Pelagibaculum spongiae: one gene and its partner. The protein of the gene in region 1 interacts with the protein of each later gene in a pairwise test. Links are inferred from orthologs where the notes say so. Each region holds a gene or a part of one and is shown on either strand. Other genes may lie near its edges. The genes, in order: gyrA and gyrB.

The links.
Region 2: the proteins of gyrA (region 1) and gyrB interact in binary tests that used the Escherichia coli proteins (3 or more experiments, as listed by UniProt). The link is inferred for Pelagibaculum spongiae from one-to-one orthologs.

Annotation. Positions count from the first base shown.
Region 1 is NZ_QDDL01000001.1:194,660-203,204, forward strand. Bases 3,252-6,454 are described here. They hold gyrA (DNA gyrase subunit A), read right to left. Parts: upstream 6,137-6,454; coding sequence 3,452-6,136; downstream 3,252-3,451. Other genes in these bases: serC (3-phosphoserine/phosphohydroxythreonine transaminase), read right to left, coding at 3,252-3,397; mtnA (S-methyl-5-thioribose-1-phosphate isomerase), read right to left, coding at 6,250-6,454. Also shown: hisC (histidinol-phosphate transaminase), read right to left, coding at 1-967; pheA (prephenate dehydratase), read right to left, coding at 1,104-2,225; more of serC, read right to left, coding at 2,288-3,251; more of mtnA, read right to left, coding at 6,455-7,335; DC094_RS00910 (TRZ/ATZ family hydrolase), read left to right, coding at 7,544-8,545. UniProt on the Escherichia coli protein: A type II topoisomerase that negatively supercoils closed circular double-stranded (ds) DNA in an ATP-dependent manner to maintain chromosomes in an underwound state.
Region 2 is NZ_QDDL01000005.1:115,494-127,554, reverse strand. Bases 4,094-7,188 are described here. They hold gyrB (DNA topoisomerase (ATP-hydrolyzing) subunit B), read left to right. Parts: upstream 4,094-4,482; coding sequence 4,483-6,894; downstream 6,895-7,188. Other genes in these bases: recF (DNA replication/repair protein RecF), read left to right, coding at 4,094-4,463. In the rest of the region: chromosomal replication initiator protein DnaA, read left to right, coding at 596-2,248; dnaN (DNA polymerase III subunit beta), read left to right, coding at 2,269-3,375; more of recF, read left to right, coding at 3,375-4,093; DC094_RS13040 (alpha/beta family hydrolase), read left to right, coding at 7,207-7,860; DC094_RS13035 (hypothetical protein), read right to left, coding at 7,994-8,662; gorA (glutathione-disulfide reductase), read left to right, coding at 8,888-10,243; DC094_RS13025 (hypothetical protein), read right to left, coding at 10,340-10,900; DC094_RS13020 (DUF11 domain-containing protein), read right to left, coding at 11,083-12,061. UniProt on the Escherichia coli protein: DNA gyrase negatively supercoils closed circular double-stranded DNA in an ATP-dependent manner to maintain chromosomes in an underwound state.

The DNA of each region.
Region 1 (8,545 bases):
CCGAGTCCGCAGCATTTTCAGCCACTTTGATACAGAGAAAATTACCGATTGATGGCAAATAAGCCCACCCTTGCTGATCACAGGCATTCACCAGTTGCTGGTAGCCCGCTTGGTTCATCTGAATCACTCGATCCAAATAATCTTGATCAGTTAATACGGCTTCAGCGGCTCGCATTGCAATCTGATTCACATTGAACGGACGACGCACCCGATTTAGCAACCCGGCGACTTGCGGCGATGCAAAACTATAACCAACCCGCAAACCGGCCAAACCCCATGCTTTGGAAAAGGTACGCGTCACCACCAAATTGGCATATTGCCCCATATAATCGGTGCCACGCGGATATTGCGGTAAATTGACAAACTCACCATAGGCTTCGTCCAGCACCACAATTACCGACTCAGGCACTTGCACCATAAAGGCTTCAAAGGCAGTGCGGTCAAACCAGCTTCCAGTAGGGTTATTTGGATTAGCCAAAAAAACCAATTTTGTTTTATCGGTAATTGCCGCTGCCATTGCTGCTAAATCGTGGCCATATTCTTTAGCGGGAACGATCACCGCATCGGCACCCACGGCTTTAGTTGCAATCGGGTATACCGCAAATGCGTGCTCGGAAAACACCACTTGATCGCCCGGCCCAGCAAATACTCGCGCCAGTAATTCAAGGTTATCGTTTGAACCACTGCCTAGGGTAATTTGCTCAGAAGTAATGCCAGGATTACGTGCTATTAACGCTTGTTTAAGTGAAAAGCCAGCATCATCTGGATAGCGGGTTAAATCGGCCAAAACAGCTTCTGCAGCCGCTTTGGCTTTGGTTGAAATACCAAGAGGATTTTCATTGCTGGCCAATTTGACAACGCTGGTCAAACCTAACTCGCGTTTTAATTCATCTTCGTCTTTGCCTGGTACATAAGGCTTTAAGCCTTGAACTCCAACTTGTGCCAGTGCTTCAAAATCACAGCTCATTATTTTATTCCTAATTTCCTGCCCAGCAGGAATACACCCTTGGGGCCACATTCAAAGGCGTCTCGCCAAATTCACCTTTAAATGTTTTGATTTTCTGTAGGTTGGATAAGTGCAGCGCAACCTATCTTATTTTGCTTTAAAGCACTGCAATCGGATAAGAACCCAACACCTTGACTAACATAGGTTTTGTTGCGAACTCTTCAAGCACTGCTTGCATTGCAGGGTCATCGTTATGCGCCAACACATCAAGGAAGAACACATAGTTCCAATTGCCCTGACGCGATGGACGAGACTCGATTCGACTCAAATCCAAGCCTTTTCTAGCAAAGGCCTCCAGCATGCCAAACAAGGCACCTGGGCGGTTTTCTGCCGAAATCAGCAATGAAGTTTTATCTTTACCCGATGACAGAACGGTTTCTCGACCAATAATCAAGAAACGAGTGGTGTTGTCTGGCTCATCTTCAATATTGCTGGCATGAATTGCCAAACCATATTGAGTGGCCGCCATTTCACCGCCAATAGCTGCAGCATCGTCTCGCTCTGAGGCAATTTTTGCTGCTTCTGCGTTAGAGCCAACCGCATGCCGCTCAACACCCGGAAAACGTCGATCCAACCATTCGCGGCATTGCGCTAGCGATTGCTGATGCGAGTAAATTCGCTTGATAGTACCGATTTGGTTTTTCAGTGATTCCGGCACCATAAAATGGTGGTGAATCCGCAGTTCGACTTCACCACAAATTTTCAGCGGTGATTTTACGAAGGTATCTAGTGTGTGGTTAACCACGCCTTCAGTAGAATTTTCAACCGGCACCACGCCGTAATTAGCGCCGCCCGCCTCTACTTCACGGAACACTTCATCTATCGCTGGCAACGGCTTGGAAATAATAGAATTTCCAAAATGCTTTAACGATGCTTGCTGGGTAAAGGTACCTTCTGGGCCGAGGAAGGCAATTTTCATTGGCTCTTCCAATGCCAGACAAACCGACATCACCTCGCGGAATAAACGCGCCATTTGTTCATTCCCCACCGGGCCGTCGTTACGCTCCATAACCCGACGCAGCACTTGCGCTTCTCTTTCCGGGCGATAAAACAGCGGATCTTCACCCGCTTTCATCTTCACTTCGCCCACTTTTTCGGCACATAGCGCCCGCTGATTAATCAATTGTTGGATTTTGCTATCCAACTGATCGATTTCATCACGCAGCCCCGGCAAATTATCCGGTAGCTGCTCAAGCATCTGTTTTTTATCTTGTGACATAATTTGGTTCAACCTCTATGTCCGGCATCTACAGCCGCTATGCCAGACATCTACGCCAAAAATCAGGCAGTCTGTATTGTTTGGCTTTGCCAGTTTTTCTGTTCAAATTCAGCCATAAATGCAATCAAGGTATCTACACCGGCTTCAGGCATCGCGTTATAAATACTGGCGCGCATACCGCCAACACTTCGATGACCTTTCAAGTTCAATAGACCGCGCGCTTCTGCCTGTTCAAGGAATGCCGCATTCAACGATTCATCAGCCAATACAAAAGGCACATTCATCCAAGAACGATTCATCAGGTCAATCGGGTTGGAATAGAATTCAGATTGATCAATCGCTGCATAAAGCTTTTGCGCCTTACGCTGGTTGATTTCTGCAATGGCCTCTATGCCACCTTGACGCTTGAGCCACTTGAATACTTGGCCCGCCAGATACCAGCCAAAAGTTGGCGGAGTATTGAGCATGGAATCATTGTCTGCATGGTTTTTGTATTGCCATACCGTTGGCGTAAACGGTAAAAACTGCTCCATCAGATCATCACGAATAATCACAATGGTTAAACCGGCAGGGCCAATATTTTTTTGCGCACCGGCGTAAATAACACCGAAACGGCTAACATCGATTGGCCGAGACAAAATATTAGAAGACATATCGACTACCAACGGCACATCACCAGCATCTGGAATGTAATTAAATTCCAAGCCGCCAATCGTTTCATTGGTGGTGTAGTGCAGATAATCAGCATTTGGATTTAAGGTTAATTCCGATTGCTGCGGCACTCGGCTAAAACCGTTTTCGGTGCAATCACCTGCGATAGAGACTTCACCATAACGGCTGCCTTCTTTAATTGCTTTGGTCGCCCAAATACCGGTTTGAATATAATCAGCCTGACCCGATTTACCCAACAGGTTCATCGCTGTCATGGCAAATTGTGCGGTTGCTCCGCCTTGAAGAAACAGCACTTTGTAATTATCCGGGATATGCATCAGATCGCGAAGATCTTGCTCAGCTTCTGCGGCCATCGCTTCATAGGGTTTGCTGCGATGACTTACTTCCATCACCGAAACACCCAAGTTTTGCCAATCGCGCAATTCTTGCTGCACTGCTTTTAAGACTTCTTGTGGCAGAGTTGCTGGCCCTGCACAGAAGTTAAATACCTGCTGATTCACATCCACCCCTCCGACAAAAAGGGAGCCTTGCGGCTCCCTGTATCACTACCTGAATTACTGATCGTCTGGCTGTTGCGCGTCTTGCGCTTCACTAACGCCTGATCCTTCTATTACAGGACCGCTTTCAGTGTCGCCAGTCTCCGGATCGCCATTTGGTTGACCATCTGGATCAACGCTAGGCTCACCATCAATAACATCATCTTCATCTCCAACGTCCAGCTCAGCGATTCTCGCCAAACCAACCAGCTGTTCACCCTTGGAGAGTTTAATCAAGGTAACACCCTGAGTATTTCGACCGACCTGTGATACTTCATCAACCCGGGTGCGTACCAAAGTACCGCCATCGGTGATCAGCATCATTTCATCAGATTCTGCAACGGCTATTGCACCGACCAACTGACCATTACGATCACTGGTTTGAATCGCAATAACACCCTGACCGCCACGACCCTTAGTTGGGTAGCCGCTCATTGCGGTACGCTTGCCGAAACCGTTTTCGGTTGCCGTCAATACATCCGCATCGTCACGCGCTACAACCAGAGAAATAACCTTCTGACCTTCTTTCAATCGAATACCGCGAACACCCTTAGAAGTACGACCCATTGAACGGACGTTTTCTTCTTTAAAGCGCATCGCTTTACCGGTATCAGAGAACAAAATCACTTCCTGATTGCCATCAGTCAGGTCAACCCCGATCAGTTTGTTGCCTTCTTCCAGTCCAATTGCACGAATACCATTGGCACGCGGACGAGAGAATGCTGTCAGAGGCGTCTTCTTGACGGTACCGTTTTCGGTCGCAAAGAAAATGAACTGATCATCGCTATATTCTTTAACTGGCAGAATCGCATTAACGCTCTCGCCTTCTTCTAAAGGCAACAGGTTAACAATTGGCTTGCCACGTGAACCAGGACCGGCTCTTGGCAACTCAAAAGTACGCTTCCAGTAAACTTTACCGGCATTGGTAAAGCACAAAATCGTATCGTGAGTATTGGCAATCAGCAGACGATCAATTACGTCTTCATCTTTCATTTTGGTTGCTGACTTACCACGACCACCACGATGCTGAGCACGATATTCATCTAATGACTGAGCTTTAGCGTAACCGCCACGAGACAAGGTCACTACCAGCTCTTCTTCAGCAATCAGATCTTCGATAGACAGCGTGGCGACTGCATCGATAATCTTAGTACGACGCTCATCACCAAACTCTTCACGCAACTTAACGAATTCTTCACGAATCACTGCCATCAAACGCTCCGGAGAACGCAGGATTTCCAGCAGGCCTTCGATCAGCGATAACAGCTCAGTGTATTCATTGAGAATCTTGTCATGCTCTAAACCCGTCAAACGGTGCAAGCGCATTTCCAAAATTGCTTGTGCCTGAGCAGGAGACAGATGATAACCGTCGGCATGCAAGCCGAATTTCTCATCTAGGTCTTCTGGTTTACAAGCATCATCACCGGCACGCTCCAGCATTTCACCGACGGCACCTGGCTGCCAAACCTGCTCAAGCAGCTTTTCTTTCGCTTCTTGAGCATTTGGCGATGCCTTGATCATGGCAATGATCGGATCAATACTGGCAATTGCAACCGCCAAACCTTCTAATAAATGCGCCCGTTCACGTGCTTTACGCAGTTCAAAAATAGTACGACGGGTAACCACTTCACGGCGGTGGCGCAAGAAAGCGTTAAGGATCTGACTCAGGTTCAGCGTTTGTGGCTGACCATCTAGCAAGGCAACAATATTAATGCCATAAACGATTTGCATCTGAGTTTGTGCAAAGAGGTTATTCAAAATAACTTCTGGCACTTCCGCACGACGCAGCTCGATAACCACCCGCATGCCGTCTTTATCAGACTCATCACGCAGTGCAGTGATGCCTTCAATTTTCTTGTCTTTCACCAGCTCGGCGATCTTTTCGATCAAACGAGCCTTGTTCACCTGATAAGGAAGCTCGGTAATAATGATGGATTGTTTACCGGACTTCTCTTCCTCAACATTGGTTACGGCACGGACATGAATTCGACCACGACCTGTGCGGTATGCCTGGATAATTCCATCCTTACCGTTAATCACAGCACCTGTCGGAAAGTCCGGGCCTGGCACATATTCCATCAGATCATCGATAGACAGATCAGGTTGGTCAACCAGAGCGATACAAGCATCAACCACTTCACCCAAATTGTGCGGGGGAATTTTGGTTGCCATACCGACCGCAATACCATCCGAACCATTAACCAACAGGCATGGAACACGGGTAGGTAAAACGTCTGGGATTTGCTCGGTATCGTCATAGTTTGGAACGAAGTCGACCGTTTCTTTGTCCAGATCCGCCAACATTTGGTGGGCGATCTTGGCCATACGCACTTCGGTATAACGCATCGCGGCAGCACTATCGCCGTCGATGGAACCAAAGTTACCCTGGCCGTCGACCAGGCAGTAACGCATTGAGAAAGGCTGTGCCATACGAACAATCGTGTCATAAACAGCAGAATCACCATGCGGGTGATATTTACCGATTACGTCACCAACGACGCGGGCAGACTTCTTATAAGGCTTGTTCCAATCATTGCCCAATTCACTCATCGCAAATAAAACGCGCCGGTGAACTGGTTTGAGACCATCCCGTACATCGGGAAGCGCCCGTCCCACAATTACACTCATTGCGTAATCGAGGTAAGACTGCTTCATCTCGTCTTCAATATTTACTGGCAGTATCTCGCGTGCCATTTCACCCATGAAGGCGTTTCCTTATACAGTGATGCAAAACCAAAAGGGAAAATCGACTAACTGAAAGTCAGTGCCGAATCCCTTCGGAAAAAAGAGGATCGATCATAGCACGATCAAATAGCTCATGCGATGCCCAGAACGCTTCTCACGGCCTGTTTGTTAGGGTTTTCAATCACCCCTCGCTCTGTGACGATACAATCGATCAGATTTGCTGGCGTGACATCGAATACTGGGTTCCATCCGCCGAGCTTTTCACTTGCTTGGGGGGCGACCTGCTGACCAGAAAATTGCAACAATTCGCTCTGATCACGAAACTCCACCGGTATCTGATCACCCGATTCAATCGACAAATCAAATGTGCTTGAAGGCGCCACCACCATCATTTTGATTCCATGATGTTTTGCCAACACCGCCAAGTTATAAGTACCCACTTTGTTGGCAACATCACCATCGGCAGTAATTCGGTCAGCGCCCACCATAATCCACTTAACCTTACCCAGTTGCATTAGGTATCCCGCTGCGCCTTCCGCGATCAGCTTGACTGGAATCTGATCCTTAGCCAATTCCCAAGCAGTCAATCGTGCGCCTTGCAGCCATGGCCGAGTTTCATCGGCAAAAACCTGCTCGGTTTGACCATCGGCAAAACAAGCTCGAATCACCCCTAACGCGGTGCCCAACCCACCAGTAGCCAGCGAGCCGGTATTGCAGTGGGTTAAAATATTACCGCCGCCATGCGCTCGCACATATTCAAGCCCGAGCTCTGCCATAGCGTAATTGGCATCGATATCTTCATCGGCAATTGCCTGGGCCTGCTGACTCACTTGCTGCAATAACTGCTGCGCTGAATCTGCTGCATTTAACAGCAAACGCATTTTACCAATCGCCCAATGTAAATTAATTGCAGTGGGTCGCGATGCTTCAATATAGTCAAAATCCTTTGCAATCAAATCCTTCCATTGCGAATGATTGACATATTCCTGTAGCGAAAGCACACATCCCCAGCCAGCAGTAACACCAATCGCTGGCGCACCACGTACTACCATATCAGTAATGGCATCGGCCGCCATTTTAGCGCTATTACAGCAAACCCAATCTTCTTTATGCGGCAGGTAGCGTTGATCAAGCAGATAAAGGCCATCTTCAAATGACCATTTAATCGCCCGAACTTGGTCATAATTTTGCAATTGCTGCCTTAGAAATTGTTTCAATTCTGGAACTCCTAATTCGATACCATATGACACTAACGCTTTGGTATTAAAATCAATCAATACATTAACGACTATCAGTACGCCGATTACTACCTTGACTTCTCACCAGCACAAGCCCATCTAGCATCCCTCACAAACGGCCTAACTGCACCTGCAATTATTTTGGGTATATACTGCGCTGAATATTAAAAAATCAGTATAGGGACTCATGAAAGCTGCCGACTCGATCATTCACGCCCGCTGGGTTATACCGGTTAGTCCAACCAGCCAAGTATTAGAAAACCATTCCCTGATTATTCAACAAGATAAAATTATCGATATTTTGCCAAGCGCTGAAGCCAAAGCACAATATCAATCTGATCAGCAATACCATCTAACAGATCATGCGCTCATTCCTGGTTTGGTAAATTGCCACGCCCACGCAGCGATGAGCCTTTTTCGAGGTTTGGCAGACGACCTACCATTAATGAGCTGGTTACAAGAGCACATTTGGCCAGCAGAATCTAAATTTGTATCGCCCTCTTTTGTGGAAGACGGCACCCGACTGGCGATTGCTGAAATGCTTCGCTGCGGTACCACTTGTTTTAACAACATGTACTTTTTTAATCAGCAAGAAGCAGACATCTGCCAACAAGCAGGCATTCGCGCCAGCAGCGGTTTACCTGTTTTAGAATTCCCAACCGCTTATGCTTCCGGCCCAGATGAATACTTCGAAAAAGGTCTGGCGCATATTGATTACATAAAAGATATGCCATTAGTAACGGCTACTTGGGCACCCCATGCACCTTATACCGTCTCTGATGTTTCTTTTGAAAAAGTTGCCGAACTATCAGCGAAATATCAAATGCCAATTCAGCTGCATTTACATGAAAGTAAGCAAGAAATTGAAGACAGCATCAAACAGTTTGGTGTTCGACCGCAAGAGCGGCTAACTCGCACCGGCATTATTAATAAATATTTACAGGCAGTGCATTTCACCCAAGCCACCGAACAAGAAATTGAACAGCTCGCCGCAGCAGGTGCCAGCATGGTTCATTGCCCGGAGTCTAATCTAAAGCTGGCTAGTGGTTTTGCACCCATTGGCCGATTGCAAAAAGCCGGCATCAATATTGCGATTGGTACCGATGGCGCAGCCAGTAATAACGATCTGGATATGATCGGTGAGATGCGCACCGCAGCCATGCTCGCCAAAGCAGTCGCAGAAGATGCC
Region 2 (12,061 bases), on another replicon or contig:
TATTTATCCACACTCCCAATATCACTGTTAAATGGCTCATCGTGCTTGGGGATAATAGTCCTTGAATAAATCCTTGGCAGATCTGGCCAGTTTTAGCTGATGATTGTTATAAAAGTGAATGGAAACCGATCTTTCTAATAGATAGTGCTACTTTTATCTAGCAAACTCAATTTGATCAATTTTCTAAGCAGCTTTTAAGATATCCCAAGAGAGAATTTTCATACACAATAATAAAAAAGTTATCCCTGTCCATTATCGAAGAACCCATATAGAACAGGTTTTACAGGATTATTTATAGATTTTTTATCTGTAGATAGTTTTTTGAAATCTGTGAACTTCTATAAAGTTGTTCTGGGCTTGTACAGAGATAACTACAGGTTTTCCACAGAGTTGTTCTGCCAAGGATCAAAGTTTCAACTGCCTAATACTGCCTTGATCAATGGTTTTTAAGGCTATTTTTAGCAGTTATCTACCCCAAACGACTATAACTAGACGATTTCTAAGTTTTGTGGATAACTAGGTTTGTCTGGGGTAGAATAGATGCTTCGGCTTTTTGTGGAGAGTTGGCTAAATTGGTGCTCATAGAGAGGATTCTGTGACTGACAGCCTTTGGTCCCAATGTCTTGCTCGTTTGCAAGATGAATTACCTCAACAACAATTCAATACGTGGTTGCGTCCGCTTCAGGCAAAGGAAGAAGCCGGCTCGCTGGTGCTATTTGCACCGAACCGCTTTGTTGTTGACTGGGTAAAGCGCAACTACCAGAGTAGAATAGTTGATCTGCTAGATGAATTTGTTCCGGACAATCCGCCGGAAGTTTGTTTACAGATTGGCTCGCGAAACCAGGCGACTGCTAGCGCACCTGCCAGGCCGCGAACTGCTGCAACGGTGAGAACTGCCCCAGCTACGCCTGCAAAGCCAGCGCGTCGCCCAGCAGCAGAATCACCTGCACCACGGCAAGCCCCTGCGCGTAAACAACCCATGCGACAACCCCAGCCTCAAACTACTGCTGAACCTGCAATTGCTGCCGGTGTTTCAGGTGGTAGTAAGTCTCGCCGGGTGACCCGTACTAATCAACGACGTCCTGAACGGGTAGTTCAAGCTTCCTTATTAGAAGCAGAAGCTGCACCGGGTTCTGGTGTTGGTGGTGCGGCGATGGAAGCGGTTAATTACACACAAGGCGCAACACCTCAACAGGTGTTGGCTCGCAGTGGTCTGTTTGTAGATACTGGTAGTAGTATTAATCGACAATTTTCCTTCGATAACTTTGTTGAAGGTAAATCTAACCAGTTAGCACGTGCTGCTGCTTTTCAGGTTTCTGAAAATCCAGGTACGGCTTACAATCCGTTATTTTTATATGGTGGTGTTGGTCTGGGTAAAACCCACTTGATGCATGCCATCGGTAATCAAGTTTTACAGCAAAATCCCGACGCTCGAGTTTTATATTTAAATTCAGAAAGATTTGTCGGTGATATGGTACGTGCGCTGCAAAATAATGCGATTGCAGAATTTAAACGTTTTTATCGCGCACTCGATGTTTTAATGATCGATGATATTCAGTTTTTTGCCGGTAAAGAACGTTCGCAAGAAGAATTTTTCCACACTTTTAATCACCTTCTGGAAGGGCAGCAACAGGTTATTTTAACTTGCGACCGTTATCCAAAAGAAATTAATGGTTTGGAAGATCGATTAAAATCTCGTTTTGGCTGGGGATTAACGGTTCAATTAGAGCCGCCTGAGCTAGAAACGCGAGTCGCTATTTTAATGAGTAAAGCTGAGCAGGCAAGGGTTCAATTGCCTTATGAAGTCGCATTTTTTATTGCTAAAAAAATCCGATCTAATGTTCGTGAATTAGAAGGGGCATTAAAACGGGTAATTGCCAGTGCGCAATTTACCGGAAAGCCTATCACGATGGATTTTGTAAAAGATGCATTAAAAGACTTGCTAGCGTTGCAAGATAAATTAGTGTCGATCGACAATATTCAAAAGACAGTTGCTGAGTACTATAAAATGTCGGTGACCGAATTGCTGTCAAAGCGTCGTACCCGATCGATTGCTCGTCCACGTCAGGTTGCCATGGCCTTGGCTAAGGAGTTAACCAATCATAGCTTGCCTGAGTTAGGTAGAGCTTTTGGTGGACGAGATCACACTACAGTGCTGCACGCCTGTCGAAAAGTTAAGGAATTAAGAGAAACTACGCGAGATATTGGCGAAGATTACTCCAATTTATTGCGTACACTCTCCAGTTAATAAGGGTTGAGACGGATACCATGAAATTCACACTGGCTCGTGAAAAGCTAATCAAGCCACTACAAATGGTGGCGGGCGTGGTAGAAAAACGGCAGACAATGCCGGTTCTGGCAAATATTTTAGTAGTGGTCGATCAGCAACAATTGTTGATGACTGGTACGGATATGGAAGTTGAGATCTCAGCCAGAATTGATTTGGAACAGGGCGCTGCTGAAAGCGGAGAAACCACCATTCCTGCGCGTAAGTTAATGGATATTTGCCGTGCACTGCCTGACAGTGCCGAGATTACCATTAGCCAGGAAGATGAAAGAGTGGTTGTTTCTTCTGGAAAAAGTCGCTTTACCTTATCTTGTTTGGCAGCGGATGATTTCCCAGCAGTGGAACCAGAACAAGGTGCAATGGAATTACAAGTAGGGCAGGGTGATTTGCGTTACGTGTTAGATCGCACGGCATTTGCCATGGCGCAACAGGATGTTCGCTACTACCTAAATGGCATGCTGCTAGAGATTTCAGCAAACCAAATTCGTACCGTTTCTACTGACGGTCACCGATTGGCAATGTGTACATTGCAAACGGCGCATGGCGTAGAAACTGCTCGACAAGTGATTTTCCCAAGAAAAGGTGTGCTGGAATTTATCCGTCTGTTGCAAGACAGCGATGAAGTTGTCAGCCTTCGTATTGGTAATAATCACCTGCAAGCAGCGACTGCTGGATTTACTTTCTCATCAAAATTGGTTGATGGTCGTTTCCCTGATTACCAGCGGGTATTGCCGCGCGGTGGTGAGCGGATTATGACTGCCGATGTAGAAAGTTTGCGCCATGCATTACAACGGGCATCGATTCTTTCTAACGAAAAATATCGTGGCATTCGTTTAATGCTAGAAAAAGACACTCTATGTATTCAGGCCAATAACCCTGAGCAAGAAGAAGCTCTGGATGAAATGGAAGTATCTTACGATGGTGAGGCAATGGAGATTTGCTTCAATGTGAGCTATTTGCTGGATGCTTTAAATACCATTAAAACCGGTACTGCCCGTTTCACAATGATTGACCCAAACTCTTCAACCTTGGTTGAAGAAGTTGGCGAGACCCAAAGCTGCTATGTAGTTATGCCGATGCGCATCTAATGCAGCTTAGCCGCTTACAAATTGAAGGGGTTCGAAATCTCGAGCCCCTGACGATTTCCCCCTCTTCAACGGTTAATCTTTTAACCGGGCCAAATGGCAGTGGCAAAACAAGTATTTTGGAAGCGATTGCCTTGCTGGCGAGTGGACGTTCATTTCGATCTGCTCGGTTAGCTGGCGTGATTCAACATCAGCAAAATAGCATGACCGTATTTGGCCGATGTATTTCTGATGCTGGAGACGATCATTCGTTAGGGGTTCGTCGAGATAAAAATGGCGATACTCTGGTCAGAATTAACGGCCAAAGCTATTCCAGCTTTTCTCCGTTGGCACAATTATTAGCGATTCAACTGATTCATCAGGACAGCTTTTCACTGTTAGACGGTGGGCCAGTTTTTCGCAGAAAGTTCGTCGATTGGGGGGTGTTCCACGTGGAACATCAGTTTGTCATCAATTGGCAGCAGATGCAGAAAGCATTAAAACAGAGAAATGCATTATTAAAGGCCGGAACCGCTGCAGAGCAGCTGGATATCTGGGATAATGAGCTAGTGCGTCACGCACAGGCCGTTCACTTGGCTCGAGAGCAATGGCTGGAAACCTACCAGACATTTTTTCATCAGGCAGTGGATGGCTATCTTTCCGAGCGACAATGGCGACTAGAGTATTACCCTGGCTGGAATAACAAACAGCATCCTGATTTTTCAGATGCTTTGTTAGAGAGTCGGCCGCGGGATATTCGATACCGGCAATCTCATGTCGGGCCACATCGTGCAGATATTCGATTGCTGGTAGATAACAAACCGGCTAAGGATGTGTTGTCTCGGGGACAGATGAAAATGATCATCTGTTTAATGAAAATTGCTCAAGCAAAATTGCTGGAGCAAACAACCGAACGCCAGTGTATTTTTTTACTGGATGATTTAGGGGCAGAGTTAGATGCTGCCAACCGCGAACTGGTAATGCGTGAAATCGGCTCTTTAAAGAGTCAGATTTTTTTAACCGGTGTGGATGATTTTGGACTGGCTGAACTGCTAAAAGAGCAGGGTGGCCAGATGTTCCACGTGGAACATGGGCGGGTTCGCCCCGTTTAAGTTTCTGGAGAAAATCTATATGAGTGAAACAGACAACAGCTACGACTCTTCCAGTATCAAAGTACTGAAGGGCCTTGATGCTGTGCGCAAACGTCCCGGCATGTATATCGGTGACACGGATGACGGCACCGGTTTGCACCACATGGTGTTTGAGGTAGTCGATAATTCAATCGATGAGGCGCTGGCTGGCTTCTGTAGCAATATCCAGGTAACTATTCATGCGGATGAATCGGTATCGGTCAGCGACGATGGTCGTGGTATTCCTACCGACATTCACGAAGAAGGCCAATCTGCAGCAGAAGTTATTATGACGGTACTGCACGCAGGCGGTAAGTTCGACGATAACAGCTACAAGATTTCTGGTGGTTTGCACGGTGTCGGTGTTTCTGTAGTAAACGCCTTATCTGAAAAGCTGAAGTTGACCATTTGGAAGCACGGTAAAGTGCACACCCAAGATTACGCGGGTGGTGAGCCGCAGGCACCGTTAGAAATAACAGGCGAAACCGAGCAAACAGGTACTCAAATCTGGTTTAAACCATCGAAAGAGACCTTTACCAATATTTTGTTCGACTTTAATGTTCTGTCACGTCGCTTGCGAGAATTAGCTTTTTTGAATTCAGGGGTACGCATCAATATTATTGATGAGCGTACTGATGAATCAGTAGAGCATTATTATGAAGGTGGCATTCGAGTATTTGTTGAGCACCTGAATAAAAACAAAACTCCGGTGACCGAAAAAATATTCTATTTCTCTGCTGAGAAAGACGATATCGGTGTTGAAGTAGCAATGCAGTGGAACGATGGTTTCCAGGAAAATGTATTCTGCTTTACCAACAACATTCCCCAGCGCGACGGTGGTACTCACCTGGCGGGTTTCAGAGGTGCATTAACCCGTACTCTGAAAGATTACATGGACAAGCAAGGTCTGAACAAAAAAGGCAATATCAACACTTCTGGCGATGATAGCCGTGAAGGTTTGACTGCCGTGTTGTCGGTTAAAGTGCCAGATCCAAAGTTCTCATCCCAGACCAAAGATAAGCTGGTGTCTTCTGAAGTGAAGTCAGCGGTTGAGCAAGCAATGGCTCAGTACTTATCTGAGTTCATGCTGGAAAACCCGCAAGAAGCCAAAATCATTGTCGGTAAGATGATTGATGCAGCACGTGCGCGTGAAGCGGCACGTAAAGCCCGTGATATGACTCGCCGTAAAGGCGCGTTAGATATCGCAGGTTTGCCAGGTAAATTGGCTGATTGCCAGGAAAAGGATCCGTCCCTTTCTGAATTGTACCTGGTGGAGGGTGATTCTGCGGGTGGTTCTGCCAAGCAAGGCCGTTCGCGAAAGACTCAAGCCATATTGCCGTTGAAGGGTAAAATCCTTAACGTTGAAAAAGCCCGTTTCGATAAAATGCTGTCTTCGGTAGAAGTTGGCACTCTGATTACTGCACTTGGTTGTGGTATCGGTCGTGACGAGTACAACCCGGATAAACTGCGTTATCACAAAATCATTATCATGACCGATGCTGACGTGGACGGTTCGCACATCCGTACTTTGCTGCTGACCTTCTTCTATCGTCAGATGCCTGAGCTAGTAGAGCGTGGCCATATTTATATTGCCCAGCCTCCGTTGTACAAGGTTAAAAAAGGCAAGCAAGAACAGTATTTGAAAGACGAACCTGCTCTAGAAGATTACTTACTCGACCGTGCTCTGGAGAAATCTTCTCTGGTGCTCAGTGAGAATGAAGAAATTTTCGGCACAGAGCTGCGTGCTCTGGTGGATATTCATCGTAAGGTGCAGGCAACAATCACCCGTATCGCGCGTATTTATCCAGAAGTTTTGATGAATCAAATGCTCGAACTGGCACCTATTTCTGTTGACGATTTATCGTCAGAAGAAACGGTAAAAGCATATGTTGAAAACCTAATTGCACCGTTAAATGAAGCGGGCGTTGGTGGTCAATATAGCTACCAGTTGAAGCAGGACGAAGAAACGGGTCGCTGGTATCCGCTATTTACTATTCGCCGCCATGGCGTTGATCATCATGCTGAGTTTAAGCCAGACTTTATTGGTTCTGGTGAATACCGTCAGTTCGCTGAATACTTCACTGAAATTCACGGAAAGTTGACTGCTGACAGCCATATTCGTCGCGGTGAGAAGATTCGTGAAATTAAGCGTTTTTCAGAAGCACTGAATTGGTTAATGAACGAAGCCAAGCGTGGTCAGTACATTCAGCGTTATAAGGGTCTGGGCGAGATGAACCCAGAGCAGCTGTGGGAAACTACCATGGATCCTGAAGCACGTCGCATGCTACAGGTGACCATCGAAGACGCAGTATCTGCCGATGAAATCTTCTCAACCCTGATGGGTGATGTGGTAGAACCACGTCGTGAATTTATCGAAAAGAATGCGCTGAGAGTGGCGAATCTGGACGTGTAGATTTTGCGGTTAAATGCGTAAATAAAAAAGCAGCCTACGGGCTGCTTTTTTTTGGTTTTAGAGCTAGCAAGGTGTATGCGAATATGCAGTGATATTTCAAACGTTGTGCCACTGGGAGCGCACGACTGAATGGATTCTGGAGTAGGGTGACGCAGGATGCCAAAACCGAAGCCAGCTTGCCTGCATTCAAATGAGCAACATTTGAAATATAAAAGCGCGTCTTTGACGCTTTGCTTGAATCGTTATTGGTGATTTTATTCACCAATTCAATTAGCCTCTTCCCATTAACTGATAAATCCGCAAATTGGCACCATGTCTGATATCCCCGTTTTAATAAACTCGCCTGAAGCGTCCCCTCATAGCACACTCATTCTCGCCCACGGTGCGGGTGCGGGAATGGAGCATGCCTTTATAGAAGATGCAGCTAAGCGCATTGCAGCCAATGGTATGAAAGTGATCCGTTTTGAATTCCCTTATATGCAACGCCGCCGGGATGAAGGTAAAAAATTTCCACCTAATCGTATGCCGGTATTATTGGAAGCATTTGAAGCGGTGATCAAGCAAGTACCGATTGAAGGAAAATTGCTGATTGGCGGAAAATCCATGGGTGGTCGAGTGGCCAGCTTAATTGCCGCAGAGCATGCAAAAACTTTAGGAATTGAAGGATTAATTGTTCTGGGTTATCCCTTCTTTGCAGCCCGTAAAGAACGTATTGCCCAAAATAATCGCGGTGCTCATCTGGCCAATATTGAACTGCCGACACTTATTGTGCAGGGCGATCGCGATACTTTTGGTGGCGAAGTAGAAGTGAAACAACTTCCGCTATCGCCAACCGTCAAAACAGTGTTTGTTGCCGATGGTGATCACAGCTTCAAGCCGCGAGTAAAATCGGGGTTTACCCTGGATCAAAATATGGCAACCATGGCCGAAGCTATTACTAAATTCCAGCAAGAGTGCGTGTTATAAGCTAGGCGTGAAATATGCTGTTATATCCACAAATACGATCAGCAGTTGTGGCTATAAGCCTGCTTTGGCATTTTTTGGTGAGTTAAATTAGCGCTTCAAATAGTTCCGGGCACATATCGCAAGGTACGATAATTTAAACTGTAGTCTCTTTTGCTCTGCATTTAAGCGATGCTAGTAACCTTATAAACTGATTTATTTCAATTGAATTTGTTGCATCCAGCAGAGTCACTTGTTCACTGAGCTTTTTGCTTTTAAGTAAGTATTGGTCATTAGTTAAAAGGAAGCATTGATCTACAGGTGTTGTATTGAAAAATTCAAGATACTCGGTGATGGTTTTATCTGTACCATCAGCCAAGTGGAGAAAGTACTTAATAGCCACTATATCTTCTGCTGAAAACTTTGATGAGTCCTCAGGAATTTTTAAAAATTCCATAGTGCGACGATAATCTTTTAATCCTTTGGGATAGGCTTTACCAAGTACGTTTACCAGTAGCGGAAAAAAAAAGAGCAATGCATGACTGGCAAGTTTTTTAGGGTAGTAGCTTAATAAAACTATCTTGCTATCAGTCTTCAGTCGGTGTTCAGCAAGACTTCTAAATATTTCAGAAAAGCTTCGGTAACTAGGGTAAGGGCCATGGAACCAGTTTTCGGCGAGTCCTTTTTTGGATAGATCGCTATAAGCTTCTTTTGCTGTAGAGTATTTATAAGGTTTGATTTCATCTCGGGAGAGGGCACCCTGATTTCGCAAGTCGATAGCGCTGGTTTGAATCAGCAAGTTGTCTATGTGTATGTAGAGTTCCATGCTTACTTGAGAATTCCATAGCTTTTTTCAAAGTATAGAGTGCAACATAGATAAACTTCTCATTAACTATTGGCTTTTCCCTGCACAGCACCCATCTTCAGCTATAACCAATTAGTCTGTTATCACAGACCTCGCGGGAACTCTTGTCCAGGCTGTTTGTTTAACAAAGGCTTGGCTATTCTGCTTAAGGTCGGCAGTGGATAAATCAAAACAGGTATCAATCCAATGACACAAGAAACTGAATTTGATCTTTTTGTAATAGGTGCTGGCTCCGGCGGTGTGCGTGCGGCACGTATGGCGGCATCTCGTGGTTTGAAGGTTGCGGTGTGTGAAGATCGTTATCTGGGCGGTACTTGTGTCAATGTCGGTTGTGTGCCGAAAAAGCTGTATGTTTATGCTTCTGAGTTTCATGAAGCCTTTGCTGCCAGTAAAGGTTATGGCTGGAATATGGATAAACCAGATTTTGACTGGCCAACGCTGCGTGACAACAAGAAAAAAGAGATTAGCCGCTTAAACGGTATTTATGGAAACCTGCTGGGTAACAGCGGTGTCAGCCTGATTGATGGCCGTGGTTCGATTGTTTCTCCAACCGAAGTAAAGGTTGGCGACACAGTTTATAAAGCCAAAAATATTCTAATTGCCACCGGCGGCTGGCCGTTCGTACCGGATATTCCGGGTAAGGAATTGGCGCTGACCTCTAATGAAATCTTCGACATTGAGACTTTCCCCAAGCGAATCCTGATTGTTGGTGGCGGTTATATTGCGGTTGAATTTGCCGGTATCTTTAACGGCCTTGGCGCTCAAACCACTCAACTGTATCGTGGGCCAATGTTTTTACGTGGCTTTGATGAAGATGTGCGTGGTTTTGTTGCAGAAGAAATGCGCAAGAAAAACATTGATCTCAAATTTAATACCAATGTTGCCAGTATCGAGAAACAAGCCGATGGCAGCTTAAAAGTTACACTGGAAGATGGTTCTAGCTTAGAAACCGATTTAGTGCTCTATGCGACAGGCCGTAAGCCACATTTGACCGGATTAGGCCTAGAAAACACCAAGGTAGAATTAAACCGCGGTGCAATTCATGTTGATGACCACTTCCGTACCGCTGAGCCAAATGTTTATGCACTGGGCGATGTGATAGACCGGGTTCAGTTAACGCCGGTTGCGCTTTCTGAAGCAATGGCATTGGTCGATTACTTAATCGATGGTAAATCGATTGCAATGGATTACAACAATATTGCTACTGCAGTATTTAGCCAGCCAAATATTGGCACTATCGGTATGAGTGAGCAACAAGCACAAGAGCATTGTGGAAAACTGCGTGTTTATAAGTCAGATTTCCGAGCGATGAAACATACTGTTAGTGGGTTAAATGAACGCTCGCTGATGAAAATCATCGTTGATGACGCGACTGATAAGGTGCTGGGCATGCATATGGTCGGTGAACATGCCGGTGAGATCATGCAGGGCTTTGCCGTCGCGATGAAAATGGGCGTTACCAAAGCTCAACTAGACAGCACAATTGGCATTCACCCAACGGCTGCTGAAGAATTCGTTACTATGCGAACGCCTAGTAATTAATTAACAGTTTGAATTAAAAAAAGCGGCTATTTAAGAGCCGCTTTTTTTTTACAAGGACGTAATGTATTTTGCATGGATGCTGTCGATATTTTTAAATTAATCATTAATTGAGTTTTTTGGTTTTTGAGATCTAGCTAAAGCCAAGCCCATTAAAATGATTATAAATCCCCATGCTAGGCTGCCACTTCCGGTATTTGTTTGATCGGTCATATGCACTGATGTCGAATCGATATGACTATCAATGTTGGTTATATCGTTTAAATTTGTCAGAGAAGCCGTATAGTGAATTGGTTTAAGGTTGCTACTGGCAGGAGTAATCGCAATTGCAACTGCCTTACGAGTACCGCTTTGCAAGATAATATCAGAGCAGGCAATCATAATTGTTTGGGAAGGCGTGTTAACCGGTGGATTACAGTTAATGTCATCACTGCTGGCAGATACTTCGCCCTGTAATTCGAACTCCATTATTATAGCAACCGTTTGAAGTTGATCACTATTACCATCGCTGTTGGTTTGGTCATATCCGACAGAAGTGACAATAGTAAAAGGCTCCTCAATAGCCGAGCTAGTGCTGTTAGTAACTTGCAAATCTTGGGCATTGACTGATGAAATAGCTAAAGCAGCCAATCCTAAAGCTAGGTAAAGCACCTTTTTCATAACCAGGTTCCTGTTGGTTATTAAACGTCACAGATTCAACAAAGATAGCTAGATATTGAAAATATAAAGGTGATATAGCTAGCGCTTCAGAAAACAGAATGAGCAAGTGTAAAACAAAAGAAAAGGCTCTTTTGGCCAAAGAAGCTCTAATTAATTTAAAAAACTTTCTATTTAAATAAGAATTAACTAAACAATTTTCTATGAATAACAGTCCGTTTAGCAAAATTTAAAAGTAACAATGTGAATAAAAGAGACCAGCTCCAACTAGCGCCACCAGAATTAGAGCGTTGTTGAAAAATCGTGTCATCGACATCGATAATAGGATTTCCCTGAGCTTGTCCAGTAACTGAAAGTGTTAAAACATTGTTATTGTTTTCTTGATTAATCAAACCATCGGCAAGAATTTTTAATTTAGTATTGCCAAGTATGTTGATAATCAAACTCATCGAAAGAGATTTAGATTCACCGGGTGCTAAACTTGAAGCATCCCAGATACCACTATTAATATCGTAAATACCATCACCCGAGAAGATATGTTGATTTTGTCTATTTCTATAAATGGGTAAGTAACCGCTAGACGCTGTACCGACTTGCCCCATATTCACTCTAACCCGATTAGCTTGAACTGCCCCAGTATTAGTAACCGTCACTGTAAAATCTTCCAACAGAGTAAAAAATGATTGATCGATCATTTGCGGAGAAGTCGTGATAGTGATTGTTGGGGAAGCTAAAGCAGGGTAACTGATACCAGAACGATCAAAAGTCAGGCTGGCTTGATCATCTTCTGCTGACAGATTGTTATTAGGGGTAGAGTCCGGGTCGGGCTGGCTAGATGAACTGACCTGAGCAATCACAGTTTGTGACCCGTTAAAAGTATCCCTCATGTTAAAAGGAACGACTCGGGTTGCGGTTTCATCACTAGCAATATTTCCGAAAGTTAGTACTCCGGTATCACAATTGTAATATTCTCTAACACGGGTAATCGTAATGGCAAGGCTATTTTCTGAGCAATTTAACGGCATACTTACCTGTACATTACTGGCTACTTCGCTGCCTCTATTATCTACTGAGACATAGAGGTAGTTGTCACTATACTCACCGATGAAACCACTAAGGCTAAGCGATAAGTCAGCGGCAGCATATGTGCTGTTTGAAAGCAGC